DNA from 3 places in the Dorea sp. YH-dor226 genome. Region 1 is predicted to be linked to each of the others. Evidence: predicted binding sites of a transcription regulator. Region 1 holds the regulator's gene; each other region holds the start of a gene.
The links. The regulator HrcA, encoded in region 1, represses chaperone genes, less so after heat shock. The targets are predictions, from matches to a motif close to TGTTAGCACTCNNNNNNNNNGAGTGCTAACA.

Region 1 (6,011 bases):
TTGATCCGTTGGACTGGACGACTGAGAACGTCGATGAAATTGTAAATAAGGTAGTGACGGAAGCGGAGGAAAATGATATTATCTTAATGCACGATTGTTACGGATCGAGTGTGGATGCGGCACTTCGCATCATAGATATATTACAGAAAAAGGGATATGAATTTGTAACGGTAGATCAATTGATATTAGATTAGCTGACAGTAGATGAAGTAGACGAAAGGTTAAGATATGGCAAATGAATTTTCAAGAACAGAGCTGTTGATCGGAGAGGAAGGTCTTCACAGGCTGAGAAAGAGTACGGTGATGGTACTGGGAGTCGGCGGCGTCGGCTCCCATTGTATTGAGGCGCTTGCGAGAAGCGGCGTAGGACGGTTGATTCTGGTGGATAACGATACGGTGTCGCTTACGAATATTAACCGGCAGTCTATCGCGTATCACAGTACGATCGGGCAGTATAAGACGCAGGTGATGAAAGAAAGAATCCGGGATATCTGTCCGCAGACGGAAGTAGTGACGCATGAGATGTTTGTGCTTCCTGAGAATATGGATGCGCTCTTTGAGGAGCGACCGGATTATATCGTGGATGCAATCGATACGGTGACGGCAAAGCTTGCACTGGTGGAACGGGCCAAAGCAGATGAGATCCCGATCATATCCTGTATGGGGACGGGGAATAAGCTGCATGCAGAGATGTTTGAAATCACAGACATCAGTAAGACTTCTGTATGTCCTCTGTGCAAGGTCATGCGAAAGGAATTGAAGGCAAAGGGAATCTTTCATCTGAAGGTATTATATTCGAAAGAAAAGCCGGTGGATATTTCCGGAAGGGACAGTGGAGAAGAAAAGGGACAAAGGCGTTCAATTCCGGGAAGTGTGTCTTTTGTTCCTCCGGTTGCAGGCCTTTTGATTGCAGGAGAGGTCATCCGGGACATCTGTGAGTGTTAGAAGGGACAGGGGGAAGAAGATGGATTTATTTGATTATATGAGAGAACAGAATATGGAAAAGGAAGCGCCTCTGGCATCCAGACTTCGTCCGACCACGCTGGATGAAGTGGTGGGGCAGCAGCATATTATTGGAAAAGACAAGCTTCTGTATCGCGCGATCAAGGCAGATAAGTTGAGTTCGGTCATTTTTTATGGTCCTCCGGGAACCGGAAAGACAACACTCGCAAAGGTGATCGCGCATACTACCAGCGCAGAATTTACCCAGATCAATGCAACTGTGGCCGGGAAAAAGGATATGGAGGAAGTGGTCAGTAAAGCCAAGGAACTGCAGGGGATGTATCATAAGAAGACGATCCTGTTTGTGGATGAGATTCACAGATTCAATAAAAGTCAGCAGGATTATCTTCTGCCTTTTGTAGAGGACGGGACGATCATTCTGATTGGTGCGACTACGGAGAATCCTTACTTTGAGGTGAACAGTGCGCTGATCTCACGTTCCAGTATCTTTGAACTGCATCCGCTGGATAAAGAGGATATTAAGACGCTTTTACACCGTGCGGTGTATGATGTGGAAAAGGGAATGGGAAGCTATCAGGCAGTGATCGAGGATGATGCGATGGAGTTTCTGGCAGACATCTCGGGTGGGGATGCGAGAAATGCATTGAATGCGGTAGAGCTTGGAATCCTTACGACGCCGAGGAGCGAAGACGGAAAGATTCATCTGACGCTTGAGGTGGCCGGTGAATGCATTCAGAAGCGTGTGGTCCGCTATGATAAGACAGGAGACAATCATTACGATACGATATCCGCATTTATCAAGAGCATGCGGGGCTCTGACCCGGATGCAGCGGTATATTATCTTGCAAAGATGCTGTATGCAGGGGAAGATATCAAGTTTATTGCAAGGAGGATCATGATCTGTGCTTCGGAAGATGTGGGAAATGCAGATCCGATGGCACTTACGGTAGCGGTATCTGCGGCACAGGCGGTTGAACGGATCGGTATGCCGGAAGCACAGATCATTCTGTCACAGGCTGTACTGTACGTAGCGACAGCTCCGAAGAGCAACTCTGCTACAAATGCAATCTTTGACGCGATGGAAAGTGTGAAGCAGAAGAGAACCACGGTTCCGTCACATCTCCAGGATGCACATTATAAAGGATCTAAGAATCTGGGACACGGAGTCGGTTACAGGTATGCGCATGATTATCCGGATCATTATGTGAAGCAGCAGTATCTTCCTGACGAGATACAGGGTGAAACCTTTTATAAGCCGAGTGAGAACGGGCATGAGAAGGAGATCCGGGAGTGGATGGAATACCTGAAGAGACAGTCATAGATTTCAAGTGAGAAAAGACAGAACGGTTCTTGTGTTTTCCTATTATAAAGCGTATAATCGTTACAGAGCAATCAAGGGGAATGCGGAACTGATTAAATGTGAAGCAGGAACAATTTAAGGAGGAAACAAAATGAAGATTTATGACACAGTAAAAAAAGAAGAAGTAGAAGTAGCAGGAACAGATGGTCTGATTCAGATCATGAAGAATGGTCGTCAGGTGGATCTGTATCTGAAGGAAAAGAAAACCGATGAAGACGGATATCTTACATGGGATGTAGAGCACTGGTCAACCGTAGATAACAAGAGATTCATCCGCTGCTATTCATTAGAGGGAAGAGTACTGAGCGAATCTACTGGACATAATATCTATGATCTCAGAAACGATTTTAAACCGGAAGAGGCTGAAAAGATCGAACTCAGCTAAGAGAAGCAAGCTATGCATAAGGGATTGTCGCAGGACAATCTCTTATTTTTTTGTGCACCTGTCGGCGAACGTTTCTGATACATTTGTTTTCATTATATGTACTTGTCATGGGAGTTCATGATGGCAATGGCAGAGAGATATACCTATACCATCATAGTGGTATACCTATACCATCATAGATGTGATATTCGACGTCCTGATGGTATGTTTTTGCGTCCTTTTCAATCAAGAAATTGATATTGGATATTTTGATGGTAATTTTTTAAAGCTTTTTCATGCATATACTAGAAATTAGATTTCTTGATGGATTTTCCCAGAATTATTTGCATGTACAGATATGAAATTAGATTTCTTGATGGATTTTCCCAGAATTATTTACATGTACAGATTTGAAATGAGATTTCTTGATGGATTTCCCTAAAATTATTAGCATGTAGAGATTGGTTATATGCATGTATAGATTGATTTTGGAAATTTGAGATGGTATTTGAAATCGACTAGAAATGGGATGGAAAGGAGTATAGCCTGTATCACTGACAATTCCTTATTTTCTGCTCCCATTTTAGGTATAAAATTGTTTTGTAAAAAAAGTATAAACAGTGTTGACAAACGTAAAATGGAGTGCTATCTTAATATTCGAAAGATGTTAGCACTCAAAATTACAGAGTGCTAACAGAGGAAAACCGAAAGGAGGAGGAACAGATGATATTGACAGATGGGCTCAGCGACCGGAAGCTGAAGATTCTTCATGCGATCATTCAGAATTATCTGGAGACAGGAGAACCGGTTGGATCGAGAACGATTTCCAAATATACGGATCTGAATCTCAGTTCTGCTACCATTCGTAATGAGATGGCGGATCTGGAAGAGATGGGATATATCATCCAGCCTCATACGTCAGCAGGACGTATCCCTTCGGACAAAGGCTACAGACTCTATGTAGATATGCTGATGGAAGAAAAAGAGCATGAGTTGAATGAGATGCAGGAGCAGATGCTGGAAAAGGCAGACAAGATGGAACAGCTTCTGAAGCAGGCGGCAAAGGTGCTTGCCAACAGCACCAATTATGCAACGATGGTTTCCACACCAAGAAACAGTGCCAACCGGATCAAGTTCATTCAGCTGTCCATGGTCGATGATGAGCAGATCATCGCAGTTATTGTTCTTGGCGGTAACGTGATCAAGAATAAGATCATCGATATCGAGGAACCAATCAGCAACGAGAATCTGTTAAAACTGAATATGCTTTTGAACACAACATTAAATGGCATGTCCATCGAAGAGATCAATCTGGGACTGATTGCAAGGCTGAAGGAACAGGCCGGTATACACAGTCAGGTGATCGGCAATGTACTGGATGCAGTTGCAGATGCAATTCAGATTGATGAAGAGATGCAGATCTATACCAGCGGAGCAACGAACATCTTCAAATATCCGGAACTGAGTGACAAGCAGAGCGCACAGGAGATCATCAGTGCATTTGAGGAAAAGCAGCAGCTGACTGAGCTGGTGACCCGGACATTGTCGCAGGATGAGAATACCGGAATTCAGGTATACATCGGAGATGAGACGCCGGTACAGAATATGAAAGACTGCAGCGTAGTTACCGCGACCTATGAATTGGGAGACGGAATGAAGGGAACGATAGGTATTATCGGACCGAAGCGAATGGATTATGAGCATGTGTTAAAGTCTATGAAGCGTCTGCAAAATGAACTGGATCAGATGTTTCATAAGAATGAATAGAAAGGTGGAATAACCCTTGGAAAATAATCAGGAAAAAAGCCAGGAAGAGATGGTAAAGGAAGCTGTGGAGGAAGCAAAGAAAGCAGCAGGCCAGCAGGAAGAAGCGAAAGAGGAAGCAGAGACGGAAGAGAATGAAGTCGAAGCGGAAGCTGACAGCGAAGAAGAGGCGGCAGGCGAGGAAGAGACCACAGAAGAAGAAGCAGAAGACAAAGAAGAAGATTCTGAAGAAGCAACAGAAACCGGGAAATCCGGCAAAAAGCTGTTTGGTAAAAAGAAAAAAGATAAAAAGGACGAGAAGATAGAAGAGCTGACAGACAGGCTTGCTCGTTCGATGGCAGAGTTTGATAACTTCCGCAAACGTACGGAGAAGGAAAAGTCTCAGATGTACGAAGTAGGTGCGAAAGATATCATAGAAAAGATTCTTCCGGTGATTGACAATTTCGAAAGAGGATTGGGAGCAGTCAAAGAAGAAGAAAAAGAAGATCCATTTGTCCAGGGAATGGAAAAGATCTACAAACAACTGATTACCACTCTGGAAGGAATCGAGGTGAAACCTATCGAAGCGGTAGGACAGCCGTTTGACCCGAATTTCCATAATGCGGTCATGCATGTGGAGGATGAGAACCTGGGCGAGAACATCGTCGCTGAAGAGTTCCAGAAGGGATATATGTACCGTGACTCTGTAGTGAGACACAGTATGGTAAAAGTAGCAAATTAACAAAAGCAGCTTGGTAAGAATAAGCAGATGGCAAAATAAATGAAATCAGGAGGATATTTATCATGGGAAAAATTATTGGTATTGACTTAGGAACGACAAACAGTTGTGTAGCAGTTATGGAAGGTGGACAGCCGACCGTGATTGCCAATACAGAAGGCGCAAGAACAACTCCATCCGTTGTAGCATTTACAAAGACAGGAGAACGTCTCGTAGGTGAACCTGCAAAACGTCAGGCAGTTACAAATGCAGAGAGAACAATCTCTTCTATCAAGAGAGAGATGGGTTCTGATTACAGAGTAACAATTGATGACAAGAAATATTCTCCACAGGAGATTTCTGCAATGATCCTTCAGAAACTGAAAGCAGATGCAGAAGGATATCTGGGAGAAAAAGTAACAGAGGCTGTTATCACAGTTCCGGCTTACTTTAACGATGCTCAGCGTCAGGCAACAAAGGATGCAGGTAAGATTGCAGGTCTTGATGTAAAACGTATCATCAACGAGCCTACAGCTGCAGCTCTTGCTTATGGTCTTGACAATGAGAAAGAGCAGAAGATCATGGTATATGACTTAGGTGGAGGTACATTTGACGTATCTGTCATTGAGATCGGTGACGGTGTTATCGAAGTATTGTCTACCGCAGGTAACAACAGACTTGGTGGAGATGATTTTGACCAGAAGATTACAGACTACATGATCGCTGAATTCAAGAAACAGGAAGGTGTAGACTTATCTACAGATAAGATGGCACTTCAGAGATTAAAAGAAGCAGCAGAGAAGGCTAAGAAAGAGCTGTCTTCTGCAACAACAACCAACATCAACCTGCCGTTCATCACAGCT
Region 2 (6,011 bases), on a different contig from region 1:
CTGCTGTACCGCTCTTGGGCTGATTTCTGTTACTCCAATATTCATCATTTTTCCTCCTGATCTTACAATATATTTGTTTATATTTTATCATAGTTTCTTTCTTTTTCTTTATCAGTATTATCTATAAACATATTCAAATATACTATAATTATAAATAAATACAAAAAACGGCTCTGAAAATTTTTCTTTTTTTGTAGAAAAAGTAAAATTTTCAGAGCCTTATCAACACTTTGTTACCATCTGTCAATTATCTGGTGATAGATCCTGTATTAATTCTGTCCATCCAGCTTTTTACATGTTTCTGAAAGATGTCAACACCATTTCCTATCGATTCATTTTTTCTTGTCACCATACAGATCTTCCATTCATAGATGCCGTCTGAAAACGGAATCAGCACCAGATCATCATGTCCCATATCATCCGACACAAAATCCACCGTAACAGAGATCCCTTTATTTTCTCTGACCATCTTGTGGCACAGACTGAATCCGCTTGCCTCAAACATGATATTCGGTTCAAATCCGGCTTCGCGGCATTTATCAACGATCAGATGATGAATCTTGAATTCCCGGCTTTCTATATATAATGGTTCATCTTTCAGATCCTGTATGGTAACAGAGCTTCTGCTACTGAGGGGATGTTTTTTATTGACCAGAAGCTTGACCGGAAACGATTCCAGTTCCAGCACTTCATACAGCTCTTCATCACACGGAGCCAGAGTAAACATCACATTTCCCTCTCCTGTCTGAAACCAGCGTTCGATCTGCAGGTCCGGACATTCTCTGTAATGGAGCTCAATCTCCGGATATTTACTTTTGAAATCCAGCAGGCATTCCGGTGTGACAAGACGAAGAATGCCAAAAGCAGAGAGCAGATCAACCACACCATGCTCCTGCTGTCTGATTCGCAGAATATCATTTCTCATGTTATGATATTCCTCAAGTTCGGTTTTCGCATATTCCAGAAAACGCTTTCCACATTCCGATAGTTCCATTCCGCTTCCGGTTCTCAGAAACAGCGTACAGTCGCATTCGCTTTCCATATTCTTTATCACTCTGCTGATTCCCTGCGGAGTCATATAAAGAAGTTTTGATGCTTTTGTAAGATGGCGTGTCTCGGCTACTACTATAAATACTTTCAAATCCCGGATATTCATAATTACTTCATCACCTCTTCCATATTATATCATATTTTTCTTCTTTATTTTCCTCTGTTTTTTTATCAAAAAAATTAGCACTCATATTTATTCAAAAAATTAGCACTCACCTATTGACAGTGCTAACAATATATGTTATATAATAACTATAGCAAATAAAACAACTAAAACATTCAGATACATTTTAAGGAGGAATGACTTATGTTACTTACAAACAGAGGATTTAATAATTTATTTGATGAGATGTTCGATGACCCATTCTTCACCCGTCGGTATGACAACACATCCGTTCAGGTAATGAAAACCGATATCCATGAAAAAGACGGCAATTACATCATCGAGATGGAACTTCCGGGATATGCAAAAGAAGAGATCAAAGCGGATCTCAAAGATGGATATCTTACCATTACAGCTCACAAGAATGAGACCAAGGAAGAAAAAGAAGCCAGAGGCAAATGCATCCACAAAGAACGCTACACCGGAACCTGCAACCGCAGCTTCTATGTAGGAGAAGAACTGTCTCAGGAGGATATCAAGGCAGCATTTAAAGACGGTGTCCTGTGCCTGCAGTTCCCGAAAGAGATCAAAAAGCCGGAAGATCAGCCTAAAATGATCACCATTGAATAATAGCATGGATAGCTCTTCAAAGTTATCCTCTGCACCAGATTCTCTTTAGGAAAGGGGACGCAACCATCTGATTTTGAGATGGTTTGCGGCACCCTTTTTTTTGGAAAAAGATTCAGCGTTCCCTCCGGTGCATCAGCCAACCGAGCCTTCAGCTGCTTCTGGGTTTCCTGCAATTCATCAATTTCCCTGACTAAATATTCTTTAAATTGATTGTGTTCAAGCATATATATCAACCTCCGTATATTTGATGGTATTTTTTCCGGGGCTTTTCATGTATAGATTCGTTATTGGATTTCTTGATGGTATTTTTCTTTTTGAATTTCATGCATAGACTTGATATTGGATTTCTTGATGGTATTTTTCTTCAAATTTTTCATGTATAAACTTTACATTTGATTTTGTGATGGATTTCTCTTCAAAATTTTGCATGTATGGATTACGTTTTGAAATATAAGATGGTAGTCACCAGACACCTTATCTGTTGCCCGCCAGCGGCTTTTGCTATAGCCAGCCAAAAAAGCACGGAAGGAATCCTCAATTTTATTTTTCTGATTTTAAACCACATCCAAAATATATACCTGCGAATTGGATACATGGTCATCCACCATGCAAATATATAATTCCATTTTCTTTTCTGGCAATCAATCTTTTTTCCGTTACGAATCAGAAACCGGGCCCTTTTCACAATACTTCTCTTCCATCAGTTTTTTTCATATACCCTATTTTTATTTCATATTATATCAGAAATTTTACAATTATCTTTTCCACTGTTTTTGTATTCAACGGAGTCTTACTTGTTTCCATAGAGAACAGAAACCTATCTCCGTAGTGATATCCATTTTCCATATAATAATTGATCTTCTCACTTGCTTTTTGGGAATATTCCGGACTATCCATCATGCCAAAATGTTCATACACGTATGCCTTACGGGTTCTGACATTCAACAGCAGGAAGTCCGGATATACAATCCTACCGTCCTGCATCCATACTTTCGGCTCATAGACATAAGGAATCTGATTTCGGTAAAATAAGTCTGCAAGAATCTTTTCCGACTTAGACCTCACCGGCTCACCCCTCTCAGAAAAAATCTTCTGCAAAATCGGATAAGGATTTTCTCTGCCCGGATTCTTCTCATACCATTCTCTGACATATGCTTCTTCTGCCGGAATACATGGTGAAACTAATGCCTGCCTCGCCGCAGGCATTGCCTGATACATGTCATCAATCGACACGTGATATTCATCCAGCATGCGTTTGCCATATTTTAATCTTGCCTCTACGATAGACAATACTTTACTGTCATATGCTTTCTGTGCAAGTGCTGCCGCCAGATCTTTCTTCTTTTTGGAAAGATACTGCCTCTTCCTGCCTTCCCTATAAATGTAATATTGCACATTTTGATTCTTTTGCAAAAGATTCAGCGTTCCCTCCGGTGCACCGGTCAACCGGGCCTTCAACTGCTTCTGGGTTTCCTGCAGTTCATCAATTTCCCTGACTAAATATTCCTTAAATTGATTGTGTTCAAGCATATATATCAACCTCCGTATATTTGATGGTATTTTTTCTGGGGCTTTTCATGTATAGATTCATTATTGGATTTCTTGATGGTATTTTTCTTTTTGAGTTTCATGCATAGACTTGATATTGGATTTCTTGATGGTATTTTTCTTCGATTTTTTCATGTATAAATTTGACATTTGTTTTTGTGATGGATTTCTCTTCAAAATTTTGCATGTATAGAATACGTTTTTGAAATATTAGATGGTAGTTGCCGGATGACCTGTCGGGAAATGGTATTTTCATCATAATGCTTCTCCTGCTTTTTTACAAGCTGATCTTATCGAGAGCAGCATAAAAATGTGCCCGGATGATACCGGGCAACACAAAGATTAATATTACTGTTCCAATTGTAAAGATATGTTTGCTTCTTCTACAGATCCAGCCTGCACTTCTGAAGTCGTACTGTATAGATCCCGTAGGTAACCGTCATAAGTCCATAACAAATTCCAAGAAGTATGACTGCAATCAGTCCGGTCTGCCAGATCAGATGTCCGATCATTGCTATCACTATAGCTAACATCAGCATTGTTTTCATCAACATAAACGTCTTATAGCTTGCCATATAGATCACTTTGCGTTCTGCCTCATCACAGCTTGCGAGGAAATCTCTCTGGAAATGAATATCTGAAGCCTCCCCTCTCTTCATCGGATCCTTTTGTTTGATCTGCTTTACCATAGCCACCTGGTACATTCCACAGATGGCAGTGCATACAATCAGCAGCACTGCACAGTACAGCATCCTGCCGGCAGCTCCTTTGCTGTCCAGTTGAAAAGAAAATGCCAGAAATATCATCCCCAGACACATACCGATATTGCTAACCATCACTCCAACGGTTCCCCAGAAATCAAACTTTTTATCCATACGATCCTGCAGTTCATCGTCTTCCTGCCCTTCCATAGAGCGGATAATCATTCCACTCTTCCAATAGCAGAGTATACACAATATCAGGACGATCAAAGTCAGAACAACCATAATGATCAATACATGCTTCGTGATCCATCCAGATAATGCTCCCATCATTCCCGCAACGCCATCTTCATAATAGATGGACACATATCCTCCGACACCTCCGATCACACCTCCCAGGGCCATAAACAACAGCATCTTAATATAAGAATTCATTTTCTTTGATTTTTCTTTTTTCACTTCTCTACTCATCTTTATTCTCCTCATCTTCTACATATATGAATATCTCTTCTACCGGTACCTGAAATATCTTTGCGAGCTTTAATGCCAGCGTTACTGAAGGTGAATAATCTCCTCTCTCAATCTGACTGATCGTCTGCCTTGATACTCCTGCCATCTTTCCAAGAGTCGTCTGATTCACATTAATTCTGGCCCGGTGTTCTTTCAGGCGATTCTCCAATCCCATTCGTCTACCTCCTCACGCAATGTCAAATTGACAACTTTATTTTTCATTATGACAACTTTTCTTGTCATATGTATCATAGCATTGACAACTATAGTTGTCAACAAGAAATTCCCATATTATACAAAAAAGGAACAACTCTTTTCCTAACGTATAGAAATGAGTTATTCCTCTGTTTTTTTCTTCTTTTTTTCTGATATTCTATCTCATACCACTGCAGAAAATCTCCAAATATTTTTCCTTCTGCAATGGCACGGATCTGTGCAGCTTCCTCCAGCGTCTTATAGCCGCCAAGATTATAGCATTTCTTTTTAAACATAATCTGTGCGATCCATTTATTACGTTTTTTGTTATAGTACACCCCCCGCACTCCGCTTGTGTTGGTCTTATACATAGTATCTGTCTGAAGCTTTTCCACACAAGTCCCGTCCACATAATGCATGTGATTCGCAGGATTCCGTTGGTAGCCGCAGCTGGTTGTCCATCCGCTCTGCAGATTGGACTGACGTACATCCACAGTATTTCCACAATCACACTGACAGTGCCAGACATGAAATCCCTTTTCTTTTTCTACGTATGAAAGAACGGTAAGCATTCCAAAGCGTTTTCCCACCCAGTCTTTTAAGGGCGGTCTTTTCCCACAGCCGCAGCTTCTCACTCCGCCTGTAATCAGTCTCCGCTTTGTTGTCTCTATTTCTTTCCCACACTCACATTGACAGAGCCAGAGGGGATTTCCATCTTTTGCCTTATTGCCGGATCGGCCTTTGACATGCAGTTTCCCAAAATGATATCCCGTTAAATCTTTGACCCCATCGTAGGCAGATGGTTCACAGCCACAGCTGAAGATTACGCCCGGCTTTAACCGGCGGCTTTCCACCAGAATTTCATTTCCGCATTCACAGCGACAGCGCCATACTACCGCATTCCGCACACATTGTTGTGTCGGCTCCAGAACCGTTAACTTTCCGAATCGTTTTCCCGTCAGGTCGTTCCCTCTCATTTCTCAATCTCCATGTATATTGAGTTGTCAGCCATAAAATATTTAAGAAACTTTTCTACCGCCATCCCGGTTTTTACTCTTCTACAAATCCCATTAATATCAGCTCTCTGATAAGTCCCTCGACATCCGTTCTGGCAGTTTCTTCATCTACATCAAAATGTTCTAACACAAGCCTGATCATTTCTTCTGTATCAGCCACTTCGTCGATATGCTCCCAAACAAATGTTGCAACGCGATTAGGCGAGAATAATCCATTAAATTTTTTAGTAGCTTCCCCGGTCGGAACGATAATCGATT
Region 3 (6,011 bases), on a different contig from region 1:
TCTGGCATCTTCAACCGCTCCTCTCTTTTTATTTACATCAATACATGTTATTTTCTTATTTAATCCCCAATTTCTGCCTGAATTTTAATGGCAAAATCAACCGCATTTTCCAGATCTTCTTCATCCGGATGGGTATTTCCCAGTCGAAACATCTGCTGCATCTCTTTTTCTTTACTTGGCATCTGGCTGATCATAATTTTCCTTCTATCTGACTCCACATTCCCCTGACAGAGAAACATTCCCAGATACTCTCCCTCATCCGGGTACCAGACTTCAAGATTTTTTTCAAGCTTTTCTTTATATTGTTCTGTCGGCACATAACCGCAGGTAACGAACACTGCATATTTTCCGCCTGTAATCTGCTCAAATACATCTGAGATATCCATGCTGCAGGAATAACCATGAATTCCAAACCCGATCAGATAGACATCCGCCGCAGGTATATCCTGCTCTGTATCAATATCTACAATTGTTTTATCCTCTGTATTTAAAGCACCATAGATCTTTTCTGCTATTAAACGTGTATTGCCACTTTTTGACTGATATATAACTGCATATTTCATAATGGACCTCATTTCACATAAAAACAGAAGCGAACAAAAAGAGGAGATGTACCAGCCATCTCCCCATTTTGTTGCTCGCCAATGATTTGATTTTACCTGTTCTCTTTAATACATTTCCGGCTGTGGCTGCGGCGCAGGTGTATTTTCCTTAATGTCCGCTACCGCAGCTTCTGTAGTAAGAAGTGTAGCTGCCACACTTACCGCATTCATTAATGCATTCTTTGTTACCTTCACCGGATCAATAATACCCTGTTTCATCATATCCACAAAGGTTTCTGAGGCTGCATCAAATCCCATGCCAGGCTCACTCTTCTTTACCTTGTCTACGATAACCGGGCCTTCCAGACCTGCATTTTCCACAATCGTATACAGTGGTGCTTCCAGTGCCTTTGCTACGATTCTGGCTCCGGTCTTCTCATCACCCTCCAGGGCTGCTAACAGTTCCTCTACCTTTTTCTGTGCATGGATATATGCAGATCCGCCACCGCAGATAATGCCTTCCGATACGGCTGCTTTTGTTGCGTTCATGGCATCTTCCATGCGGTATTTAGCTTCTTTCATTTCTGTTTCTGTTGCCGCGCCGACACGGATCACTGCAACGCCTCCGCCCATCTTCGCGATACGGTCCATGAGTTTATCTTTATCAAAATCGGATGTTGTTTCAGCCATCTGTCTCTTCAGGCTGGCGATGCGTGCATCAATGTCTTCCTTGTTCCCGGCACCGTCTACGATCGTGGTATTTTCCTTTGTAACCTTTACAGATTTTGCACGGCCAAGCATATCCATCGTGGTATCTTTAAGTTCAAGGCCAAGATCTTCCATGATCACCTGACCGCCGGTAAGTGTTGCGATATCTTCAAGCATTGCCTTTCTGCTGTCACCATATCCCGGTGCCTTTACAGCAACGACCTTCAGGGTACCTCTCAGTCTGTTGACAATCAATGTGGTAAGTGCCTCTCCCTCCACATCTTCTGCAATGATGAGGAGTTCTTTCCTCTCTCTCATCACATTTTCCAAAATGGGAAGGATGTCCTGGATATTTGAAATCTTCTTATCAGTCATGAGGATATAAGGATCCTCCATGTTGGCGATCATTTTTTCTTTATCATCACACATGTATCCGGAAAGATATCCATTATCGAACTGCATACCTTCGACTACGTCGATCTCCGTCTTCATGGTCTTTGATTCTTCAATCGTAATAACGCCGTTCTCTCCGACTTTTTCCATTGCATCGGCAATCATCTCACCGACTTCTTCATTACCGGAAGAGATTGCAGCTACTTTTGCAATATGATCCTTCCCAGTAACAGGATGGCTCATTTCTTCAATTGCCTGTACAGCCACATCTGCTGCCTTCTTCATTCCTTTTCTTAAAACAATGGCATTTGCCCCTGCTGCGATATTTTTCATTCCTTCTTTTACAAGTGCCTGTGCCAGAACTGTAGCTGTTGTTGTTCCATCTCCTGCAATGTCGTTTGTCTTGGTAGCCACCTCTTTTACAAGCTGTGCGCCCATATTTTCAAAACGATCTTCCAGTTCGATCTCTTTTGCAATGGTCACACCATCGTTTGTAATTAATGGTGCACCGTAAGATTTATCCAGTACAACATTTCTTCCTTTTGGCCCCAATGTTACCTTTACTGTATCTGCCAGTCTGTCTACACCGGCCTCCATCTTTTTTCGAACATCAATATCAAAACTAATCTCTTTTGCCATGATAATTTCCTTCTTTCAACACTTTCTATTTCTCTACAATTGCCAGAATATCGTCCTGACTTACAATTTTATATTCTTCGTCGCCAATTTTTACTTCTGTTCCGCCATATTCGGAAAGAATGACTTTATCTCCTTCTTTTACCTGCATGGGAACTTTCTGTCCGTCTTTACATTTTCCCGGACCAACTGCGATTACTACAGCTTCCTGCGATTTTTCTTTTGCGCTGTCTGGCAGAATGATTCCTGATTCTGTCTTTTCTTCAACATCCTGATACTGAAGAACTACTTTGTCACCCAATGGTTTTAATTTCATATGAATAACCTGCCTTTCTTTTGTTAGCACTCTTGCTTGTTGAGTGCCATCGTGTTTCGCAAAAAATATGTTTCTCGCGAAACATGTTTTATTTTTAAATTATTTATTTTTAAAGTATTATATCATCTGTATTTCTCTTGTCAATAGGTTTCCAAAATAATTTAAAAAAGATGCGAAGCACCTTAACCATTACTTTGCATCTTTTGATCATCTAAATTAATTCATTTATATTTTTCCTGATTTTTTCCGATACTTCCCGAAAAACCTTCAATTCTTCTTCCGACACACCTTTTAAAATCATCCCGTTCATTGCTTCCCTTCTCTTCGTCATTTCTGTTACCAGATCCTTCGCATAATCAGATATTTCATAATGAATATATCTTCTATCATTCTTATCCGGTATCGCAATAAGATAATTTCTCCTGCAGAGACTGTCAACTGCCTGCGAAATATGTCCACGGTTCATCATCAACTGATGGTGGATATCCGTAGAGGTATTATGTGTTCCGCATTTTGACAGGAAATATAATATCTCCAGTTCTGCTCTTTTCATATCATATTTTTCTCGTAATTCAACGCTCTGTTCCTCTAACAGCTTTTTAAACTGTCCTCCCTGCAATATGATATCAATTTGTGTATCCATTTAGTTCAGCTTCTTTCAATGTTTTTTTCATTCTATCACAAGTTTAATAATTCGTCACCATTTAATTTTAAACGACTTTTTTGTTTCCTCTTAATTAATGATTAACATCTGGAATCTATTCCGCTGAATCTAATATCAGTAATTATTTTATTTCGCAAAGTTCACAAAATCTTCACACAATTATTAGCACTCTCTATTGACGAGTGCTAATTCATATGTTATATTACGCATAGAACAAAGAAAGAGAATATGATTTTTCTTCCTGATATTCATAAATCAACACTTCGGGTTTCTCCGATAGTGCAAACTTTAGTTTATGTCATGAAAGGAGATATGACTTATGTTAATGCCTAGTATTTTTGGAGAAAATTTATTTGATGATTTTATGGATGATTTTGCTTTTCCGGACATCGATAAAAAATTGTATGGAAAACATGCTCCCCATATCATGAAGACTGATGTGAAGGAAAAAGACAACGCTTACGAAGTGGCAATTGATCTTCCTGGATTTAAGAAAGACGAGATTCAGATCCAGCTTGAAAACGGTTATGTAACTGTAAGTGCAGCAAAAGGTCTGGATAAAGATGAAAAAGATAAGGAAGGAAAATATATCCGCCGCGAGCGTTATACCGGAAATGTAAGCAGAAGCTTTTATGTAGGAAATAATGTTCAGAGAGAAGACATCCATCCGAAATTTGAAAATGGTATTCTTTCCTTTACTGTTCCAAAAGAGCAGAAGGCAGTAGAAAACAACTCACATTATATTTCCATCGAAGGTTAATCTCAAACGGGCAGGGAATAAAACCCCTGCCTGTTTTAAAAGCCAAATGCAATCGGAAAAGAGGTTTTTGATATGAGTAAAACGACATCAAGAGTATTATGGATTTTAGCCGGAATCTTTCTGATTATAACCGGGATCGGATGTTTGAGGAATCCCGGAAAAATTCTTTATGGTCTTCCCATTATCTTTGGAGTTGCCATGATGTTTTCCGGCATTATAGATATTGTGATATTTGCAGCCGGTCATGATTATATGGCAGGATCTGGCTGGTTTCTTGCTGACGGCATTCTAACCGTACTGATGTCTTTATTCATTTTGGGAAATGGATGGTTTACAGCAATGACTATTTCCTTTATTTTAGGAATGTGGCTGATTTTTTCAGGTATCACCAAACTGGTTAATTCCTTTGACCTTCAAAAACTGGGAGTAAAGGGCTGGGGCTGGTTTACAGTACTTGGAATCCTTCTGACTGTGATTGGTTTTCTGTCATTCACACATCCATTTGCAAGTATTGCAGCTATGGCCTGGGTAATCGGATTTTTCCTGATCCTACAGGGTATTGTATCTGTCATGCGTGGATGCTTTTCCAATCGCTTCTGGATATAAAATATAACAAAAAATAACATTGCCAAGGAGGAAAAAAGGCACCTCTTCATATAGATTCGGCTGCATACAAAATTGTGTGCAGCCTTTTTTAACGAATGCCTAATTCCAAAAACAATTTGAATATTCTTGTGCGATGAAATCGCACTTCCGGAAATCTGGAAATCAGATGTCTGGGAAGTGGAAATCATCTTATGCGAGTTTACTCGCGTAATGTTTTATTGCTAACTTCCCATGTTTTTCCTACTCAAACCAAAACGCGCCATCAATCACATGCTTTCTGCCAACTGTTCCTGTGTAATATTCTTTTCTTTTCGAAGCTCTTTAAGAAAACTTCCAACTTTTGTGCAATTAAGATTGCGATTTCTTTGAAATACTTTTTCATATCCATATCGAGACCGTTTCAAGTTTTGTGTAAACGTTTAAAACTGATATAAGATTTGTGAATAGTTACAAATGGGCAGAGCCGATTTTCCGGATTCTGCCCATATCTGCATTATACAGGAGTTTTTGGGCATGTCAATAAAACCTGCCCAAAACAAGCTGGTTTTACAGGTTGCGTCCAATCAGACGCTCTTCAAAATAGATTTCAAGCTGGGAGTGGATTTGCCCCCAGTCCTGCCTGTGCCCGGTCCATTTTTTCGTGATATCCAGGGTTGCCAGATACAGCATTTTCAAAAGGCTGTCATCTGACGGAAAAACGGTCTTGCTTTTGGTCACTTTCCGGAGCTGACGATTGAATCCTTCAATGGCATTTGTGGTGTAAATTAGACGTCTTACTGCCTCCGGATATTTAAAATATGTGGACAGGGTCGCCCAGTTATCATGCCAGGATTTATAGATTTTCGGGTACTTGGAATCCCATTTATCTTTGAACAATTCTAACTCATTTAAAGCTGTTTCTTCCGTTGGAGCCGCATATACAAGCTTCAGATCAGCCATCAGCTTTTTGATGTCTTTGTAGGAAACAAACTTCGTTGAATTACGGATTTGATGAATAATGCACTGCTGGATTTCTGTTTTTGGATAAACAGCTTCAATTGCCTGTGGAAATCCGTTTAGTCCATCCACACATGCTATCAGGATATCTTCAACTCCGCGGTTCTTTAGTCCATTCATGATGGAGAGCCAGAACTTGGCGCTTTCGTTTTCTCCAACATACATGCCAAGGACGTCCTTTTTTCCATTCATGTCGATACCAAGGGCTATGTAGACTGCGCGTTTTACAATACGTCCTTCGCTGCGGACATGATAGTGGATGGCATCCATAAATACAACGGCATACACTTCATCCAGAGGGCGTTCCTGCCATTCCTTTACAATCGGCAGGATTTTGTCTGTGATTCTGCTGATTGTGCTGTCAGAAATATCAATATCATACATTTCACG

Region 2: the regulator HrcA is predicted to act here: its motif matches at 1,254-1,284, upstream of ABE547_RS01935 (Hsp20/alpha crystallin family protein).
Region 3: the regulator HrcA is predicted to act here: its motif matches at 2,617-2,647, upstream of ABE547_RS14075 (co-chaperone GroES).

Annotation. Positions count from the first base shown of each region.
Region 1 covers NZ_JBDOHS010000005.1:148,465-154,475, reverse strand. The annotation lists gene ABE547_RS06425 (polysaccharide deacetylase family protein) at 1-194, shown strand, start outside; gene ABE547_RS06420 (tRNA threonylcarbamoyladenosine dehydratase) at 229-945, shown strand; gene ABE547_RS06415 (replication-associated recombination protein A) at 965-2,284, shown strand; gene ABE547_RS06410 (hypothetical protein) at 2,415-2,708, shown strand; gene hrcA (heat-inducible transcriptional repressor HrcA) at 3,411-4,454, shown strand; gene grpE (nucleotide exchange factor GrpE) at 4,471-5,172, shown strand; gene dnaK (molecular chaperone DnaK) at 5,235-6,011, shown strand, end outside.
Region 2 covers NZ_JBDOHS010000002.1:29,404-35,414, forward strand. The annotation lists gene ABE547_RS01925 (C-GCAxxG-C-C family protein) at 1-45, opposite strand, end outside; gene ABE547_RS01930 (LysR family transcriptional regulator) at 248-1,156, opposite strand; gene ABE547_RS01935 (Hsp20/alpha crystallin family protein) at 1,358-1,783, shown strand; gene ABE547_RS01940 (hypothetical protein) at 1,756-2,007, opposite strand; gene ABE547_RS01945 (hypothetical protein) at 2,519-3,313, opposite strand; gene ABE547_RS01950 (DUF3169 family protein) at 3,715-4,503, opposite strand; gene ABE547_RS01955 (helix-turn-helix transcriptional regulator) at 4,496-4,711, opposite strand; gene ABE547_RS01960 (AP2 domain-containing protein) at 4,815-5,714, opposite strand; gene ABE547_RS01965 (PqqD family protein) at 5,788-6,011, opposite strand, start outside.
Region 3 covers NZ_JBDOHS010000026.1:4,500-10,510, reverse strand. The annotation lists gene ABE547_RS14090 (MarR family winged helix-turn-helix transcriptional regulator) at 1-8, opposite strand, end outside; gene ABE547_RS14085 (flavodoxin family protein) at 60-563, opposite strand; gene groL (chaperonin GroEL) at 669-2,282, opposite strand; gene ABE547_RS14075 (co-chaperone GroES) at 2,308-2,595, opposite strand; gene ABE547_RS14070 (MarR family winged helix-turn-helix transcriptional regulator) at 2,807-3,238, opposite strand; gene ABE547_RS14065 (Hsp20/alpha crystallin family protein) at 3,579-4,019, shown strand; gene ABE547_RS14060 (DUF308 domain-containing protein) at 4,092-4,625, shown strand; partial or broken gene ABE547_RS14055 (IS256 family transposase) at 5,172-6,011, opposite strand, start outside.